Regions from separate parts of the Nostoc sp. ChiQUE02 genome, predicted to be linked through region 3. Evidence: riboswitches for the same ligand, from Rfam matches in the RefSeq annotation. Region 3 holds a riboswitch; each other region holds the start of a gene.
The links. A riboswitch is a leader RNA that binds a small molecule or an ion and turns the genes downstream of it on or off. The one in region 3 is predicted to bind cobalamin.
Positions count from the first base shown of each region.

Region 1: linked by a shared signal. The riboswitch ahead of cobG (precorrin-3B synthase) and the one ahead of RM347_RS28845 (hypothetical protein) in region 3 are both predicted to bind cobalamin.
Region 2: linked by a shared signal. The riboswitch ahead of RM347_RS24050 (energy-coupling factor ABC transporter permease) and the one ahead of RM347_RS28845 (hypothetical protein) in region 3 are both predicted to bind cobalamin.

Region 1 is NZ_JAVRBN020000026.1:38,792-41,061, reverse strand. Features, by position in the region: gene cobG (precorrin-3B synthase) at 1-1,380, opposite strand, end outside; adenosylcobalamin-variant (AdoCbl-variant) riboswitch at 1,384-1,467, opposite strand; gene RM347_RS23710 (molybdenum cofactor biosynthesis protein MoaE) at 1,716-2,201, opposite strand.
Region 2 is NZ_JAVRBN020000027.1:17,545-19,814, reverse strand. Features, by position in the region: gene RM347_RS24055 (ATP-binding protein) at 1-755, shown strand, start outside; cobalamin riboswitch at 854-993, shown strand; gene RM347_RS24050 (energy-coupling factor ABC transporter permease) at 1,020-1,799, shown strand; gene RM347_RS24045 (energy-coupling factor ABC transporter substrate-binding protein) at 1,786-2,088, shown strand; gene cbiQ (cobalt ECF transporter T component CbiQ) at 2,085-2,270, shown strand, end outside.
Region 3 is NZ_JAVRBN020000042.1:9,939-12,208, reverse strand. Features, by position in the region: partial or broken gene RM347_RS28850 (ISAs1 family transposase) at 1-328, opposite strand, end outside; cobalamin riboswitch at 460-602, shown strand; gene RM347_RS28845 (hypothetical protein) at 976-1,230, shown strand; gene RM347_RS28840 (methyltransferase domain-containing protein) at 1,253-2,254, shown strand.

The DNA.
Region 1 (2,270 bases), on a different contig from region 3:
CTTGCTATCACCAACATAAACGTGATAACCCTCTACAGTTCCATTGTCAGCCTCAATGCTGACGCCGAGAAGAGTAATATCACTCTTGCTATGCTGGGCACAAGATTTTTCGCAGCCGCTGAAGTGGATATTAACTGGGCAATCCAGAGTAACGCGAGTTTCAAGATACTCCGCTAATGTCAATGCATGACTTTTGGTGTCTGTGGCAGAAGAGGCGCAACCCCTTTTGCCAGAACAGGCAACTAATCCACTCTTGATGTTGGTTGCTGAGGAATCTAATCCTAAGAAAGCAATTTCACTTTGGACATCGCCAACCCATTGCTGAGGAATATCTGTAAGAAGCAAATTTTGCCAAGGGGTTAGCCTGAGAGTTCCACTACCGTATTTTGCTGCTAAATCTGCTAAACCCCGCATCTGTCTACTCTCCAATCGCCCAAGGGGCAAGACAACACCAATGTAAAATAAGCCTTGCTGACGTTGGAGATGGATGCCAATATGCTGATACTTTCCCTCTCCTTGCAAAAGAGTAGAGAATTTCTCCCCCTTCCCTATTAGGGAAGGGAGTTGGGGGGTTAGGTCTTTTCTTGTTTCACTGTACAAAAGAGAAAAAGGTAGACGCTGCTGAACTTCCTGGAGATAATTTTCGCAACCCAAAGTATTTAGCAACTCTCTCAGGCGTAGCTTACGCTTATTCGTAGTATGACTATGAACTAGATAGACATCCGCCAAAGCTGCCAAGACGGGCAAACATTCCTCTGGTAGTAAAAAAATACCCATGTCGCTAGGCGGTTGACCCTTCTCGCCGACACTGAGATAGAGGCGAAAATAAACATTACCGTCAACTAAAACAGCAGCAAAGGCGATATCATTCAAGCGATCGCACACCCGAATTATCCCACCACCATCAAAGCAAACGCTAAATTTTGCCGACAGTCCCGAAAGCGCCGGATGTGCTGCAATACAATCATCCCAACCTTGGACAAAAGGGCGAGTATCGATTAATTCCTGGGGGTCGATACCAGCGGTTGGACTGGTCATAATATTGCGGATTTGGTCTACAACAGTATTATGAGAACCTAATCCCATTTCCTGGAGGTACTTCAGAACCTCAGCATTTATCCCTGTGCGGATTTCACGGACTTGCAGGTTAGCTCGATTAGTCACATCTATATAGCCGCCACCGTGCTGTTCTGCTATATCTGCGATCGCACGGCACTGCTGACTACTAATAATTCCACCTGGTATTCTAATGCGAGATAATATACCATCTGCGGCGGGAGTAGCATAAAACAAGCCAGGACAAGTGGCAAATCCAGAAAGCAAACTTAAACTCCTTCCCCGTGCAACGCAGGGAGTAGACGGTGAGTGTGTCTTGAGCACATCCTGAGAGTTGGCATTCTGACTTGGGCGATCCCATCACAGCTGCGGCACAGTCCCGGAATTTCACCGGAGTTTCCCAACTCTCAGCTTTAGTAATTCAGACTTTGTTTAGGTTATAGATATCAACCAGACATCATCCAGATAATTATCTTACATTAATATAGCCATAAATTTTACCTGAGCTTATCCACTGCCGTGTTAAGTGGCTCATGCGCCAGTGCGATCGCATGGAAATTCCTACTCCCTGAAGACAAACTTTTTGTTAGTCTAGGGTAGCTGAAAACTCAGCTTGTTCCCTAGACAAAACACGAGCAAAGGCGATTTTCTCTGGAATCTTAACAACTTTCTCCTGATGTTTCACAAGCACCAATACTCACCCAGCGGCTAGAACCATCTTCCCAATGTTCTTTCTTCCAAATGGGGGCATTGTGTTTGAGAGTATCAATAGCATATTGGCAAGCTTCAAACGCCTCACTCCGATGAGGACAACCCACTGCTACTAAAACGCTGATTTCCCCAACTCGCAAACGTCCAACGCGATGATAAATCGCTACTCGATTCACATCAGACGTAGATAAACGAATATCAGCAGCAATTTGATAAAATATCCGCAACGCCATCGGTTCGTAAGCTTGATACTCTAAAGCAATCACAGGTTTACCATCGGTTTGATTGCGAACCATACCACTCATCACAACCACAGCACCGTTGGCTGGATCGTCAGACTTGGTGTAGATTTCTTCAAGAGACAATGGTGCAAAGGTAATGGCAAAACTATCTTCGGCTCTTGGTTTAACAGCAGAGGCAAGTGTAGTCGTCATAAATGCATTGATATTATGTGGGCTTTTTCTATTGTCTCTGAAGAAAGCGTTGCTAGTCTATATTTAGTA
Region 2 (2,270 bases), on a different contig from region 3:
CCCATGCCAATCAATATATCCAAGATTTACTGAGACTGCTGCAACTATATCAGCAAAACTATCCTCATCCAGTAACGGAAATTCAAAAAGAAACAGAAGCGATCGACTTAAATTTCCTGATTGCAGACTTGCCAAACTTGCTCACTTCGATGACAGTTGGTGCCGAACGAATCACAGAAATTGTCCTATCTCTGCGAAACTTTTCCCGGTTAGATGAAGCAGAAATGAAAGCTGTGAATATCCATGAGGGTATAGATAATACGTTGATGATTCTAGAACATCGCCTCAAACCTAAATCTAACAATCAAACAATTGAGGTGATTAAAGAGTACGGCGATCTACCATTAGTAGAATGTTACGCTGGACAACTGAATCAAGTATTTATGAATCTTCTAGCAAATGCGATCGATGCTTTAGAAGAGTCATTAGTCATTAGTCATTCGTCATTTGCAACCGACAAAGGACAAACTACTAATGACAGAGGACAAATTCGCATTCACACCCAACTAACTAACCAAAAGCAAGTAGTTATTCGGATTGGCGACAATGGTTTGGGTATTCCAGAAGTTATACAAAAACACTTATTTGAACCATTTTTTACGACTAAACCAATTGGTAAAGGTACTGGGTTGGGTTTATCTATTAGTTACCAGATTATCACCCAAAAACATCAGGGAAAATTAGAATGTATTTCTGCTCCTGGGCAGGGGACAGAATTTGTAATTGTAATTCCGCTAAATCAGCAAGCTATCTAATTGTCGACATCATCCTACGTAGTTAAAAATTTAACTAAAGTAGAATGATTAACTTTGCTCGAAAGGGTAAAAAGTCGCTGCTCAAACTTGGTAATGGTGATATAGTTACTCCAATCGGTTCTGATGGGAAGCAGCCATCGGACGCAAGGGGGAAAGTCCGGTGTAAATCCGGCGCTGTCCCGCAACTGTGAACCAAAATTAGGTGAGTCAGGATGCCCGCCGGTTAGAATCAATTCGTTTACATAAATCTGCGAGGTACAGATTATGAAAAGAAAAAAACAGGCGTTAGTCAGTCTAACCCTGATGGGAGTTATCAGTTTTTATCTAGTAGTTGGTTTACCCAAACCTGCCTACGCCATGCACATTATGGAAGGTTTTTTACCCGTGCAGTGGGCAATTTTTTGGTGGATTGTGGCATTACCATTTTTTCTACTCGGATTGCGTAGTCTGACTCGCATTACCCAAGCTAACCCGGAACTGAAACTACTGCTGGGTTTGGCTGGTGCTTTCACTTTCGTGCTGTCAGCGTTAAAAATCCCTTCCGTTACAGGTAGTTGTTCTCATCCTACGGGAACAGGGTTAGGTGCGGTGCTGTTTGGCCCTCTGACTATGTCGGTTTTGGGTAGCTTAGTATTGTTGTTTCAAGCTTTGTTGCTGGCGCATGGCGGCTTGACGACGCTGGGGGCAAATGCTTTTTCGATGGCGATCGCTGGACCATTTATGGCTTACTGGATATATAATCTCACAATAAAGTTGGGTGGTAAACAAAAAATCGCCATATTTTTAGCAGCTGCGATCGCAGATTTACTCACCTATATTATCACTTCTATTCAACTCGCCCTGGCTTTTCCTGCACCTGTTGGCGGGTTTATCGCTTCGTTTACTAAATTCGCCGGAATTTTTGCCATTACTCAAGTTCCCTTAGCAATTAGTGAAGGATTGCTAACTGTGTTGGTGTGGAACTGGCTGCAATCTTATAATCCTCAAGAATTGGAATTGTTGAAATTAATCAAGCAGGGGCGTCAAAGCAATGAGTCAATCTAAAAAAGGGTTGAGTAACTGGTTGTTGGTAGTAGCAGTTATAGCTTTAGCGGTTGCACCGTTAATATTTGTGTGTGGTGGAGAATTTGCTGGTTCCGATGACAAAGCCGAAAAAGCAATTACTGAAATACAACCTGGATATAAACCCTGGTTTAAATCATTTTTTGAACCAGCTAGTGGGGAAATAGAAAGCTTATTATTTGCTTCCCAAGCAGCTTTAGGTGCTGGAGTAGTTGGTTATGCAATTGGGTTGTATAAAGGACGTTCCCAACAACAGAAACGTGAAGAATGAGCCTGCAAATAGACACTTTAGCTTATACTAATCGACTGCGAAGATTGCCACCAGAACATAAACTAATTTTTGCATTTACTACTCTTGCTATTTCCATTGCTGCCCATCCGCTAGTGCAAATTTTAATAGCGCTTTGGATGGGCATTTGGACAGTTATTTATGCAAGAATACCGGCTGGTGTT
Region 3 (2,270 bases):
AACACTTAATAAAGAGTTATTATCCATCGCGGCGAGAAACTGTTTATTTTTGATTCCTCGTTTGACTCGCTTCTATGCAACCTAAAAGATTGACTGCAATTTGCCGTAATACTGCGAAATTCTGTGGAGCATTGTCTTTCCTAATCCGGCAGTCATCTTCTTTTAATGCAACATCCAACACCCAATGTAATGAGTTTTCTATACCCCAATGGCTACGAACAGCATTAGAAAATTCTTCAGCATTCTTGATAAGGCTACTAATGAAATAACGAGTTTCGGCTGTTGTTTTACTATCCGATAAGCGGATGGACTCTACCATCCCAACACTGCTAAACAAACGACTCTGCAACGCTGAGTAGAAAATAAACGCTTAGTAAAGAATGAGACTTGTCCCGATTAATAGCGAATGCAAATATAGACCGCCCATTGATTTTTATGCAAGCAAATCGCAGTTGTGTTATTATCCAGATGAATCTCGGTTCTAGTGGGGAACAGCCACTAGAGGAAACGGGGAAAGTCCGGTGTAAATCCGGCGCTGTCCCGCAGCTGTAAACAAGGCTTGCCTTGTGAGTCAGAATGCCCGCCGAAGTTGACTTGTAAATTTTGTACATCTGCGAGGCACAGATAAGTATTTTTATGAAGGTTTATACAACTAATCAGCTTTACGTTCTCATAGTCCCACATATCAAGACGCTACAGATTACGACTTTCTATGAGAGGGTAAGCGGTTAATTTTCGGTACAAATTGTGTCTTGAGATCCAGCGATCGCTATAATCTACTCCAGACGAGAGTATCGTTTGTAAATAGTCATTGCGACAAAAAGAAGCTGTATTAACTAACAGGTGGAAGTTGTTTAAAACAGGTAGAAAATGGCGTGTATGACGTACATATTCCTGTTTGACCACTGAACAAATACTTTCCCAATCACGTATAGAAATTGCTAAGTTACTAAATGAATACTTCAGTTAATTATCATGTCGAAATTCTATCTTCACCGAACTGGGAAGATTCCTACTGCTATTCACCCCTTTGTCAAACAAACGGGTATCCCTCAAGGCAAATACAAGCCCAGTCTACTGCAAGCGAAAATTACTCAAGATGTTCAAAACATTGCAATATCGATGTATCGGATGATTTATATTGCAATTGCATCCGTCGGGCGGTTACGACATAGCTTGTCTGATTCGGGACGAGCAGCAATAAATAAACCGTTAGATCGACTCAAATAGATGTACAGGATAGTTCAAAAAAATGCCAAGTTTATTATATTCTGTAATTGTTTTTCTGATGCTATTAGTAATTGGAATTGCGGCTTATTTCCTAACTGCCCGCAAGTATCAATCCTCATCCACAGTTGCCAATTCCTACGATCAATGGACACTTGACGGCATCCTAGAGTTTTATTGGGGAGAACACATTCACCTTGGTCACTACGGTTCGCCGCCACGACGAAAGGATTTTTTGGCTGCTAAATCTGACTTTGTACATGAAATGGTTAAATGGGGTGGAATAGAAAAATTACCCCCTGGTGCTACTGTCTTAGATGTTGGCTGTGGGATTGGGGGTAGCAGTCGGATTTTAGCGCGGGATTATGGGTTTGCTGTTACAGGGATTACCATCAGTCCTATTCAGGTGAAACGCGCCCAGGAGTTAACACCCCTTGGGCTAAACGCCCAGTTTGCGGTTGATGATGCAATGGCATTGTCGTTTCCAGATGCCAGTTTTGATGTGGTCTGGTCAATCGAAGCAGGCCCCCACATGCCAGATAAAACCGTTTTTGCCAGAGAATTAATGCGGGTGCTAAAGCCTGGTGGAGTGTTGGTTGTAGCTGACTGGAATCAGAGAGATGACCGCCAAAAGCCGCTAAATTTTTGGGAGAAATCAGTAATGCGGCAACTGCTCGAGCAGTGGTCTCATCCAGCTTTTTCCAGTATTGAAGGCTTTTCTGAGCTTTTGGCGGGGACAGAATTAGTTGATGGGGAGGTAATTACGGCAGACTGGACTCAAGAAACCCTTCCTTCTTGGTTCGATTCGATTTGGCAAGGAGTGGCTCGACCAGAGGGATTGGTGCGTTTTGGACTGTCTGGTTTTGTCAAGTCTGTGCGCGAAGTACCGACGCTTTTACTAATGCGTTTGGCGTTTGGTGCAAGGTTGTGTCGATTTGGAATGTTCCGCGCTGTGCGGGCAAACTCACGCACAGAATTGATGGACAGAAACTTTGCCAACCAAAATCCCTCAAGCTTGATTAGGTAGCGATCGCAGCTATTTA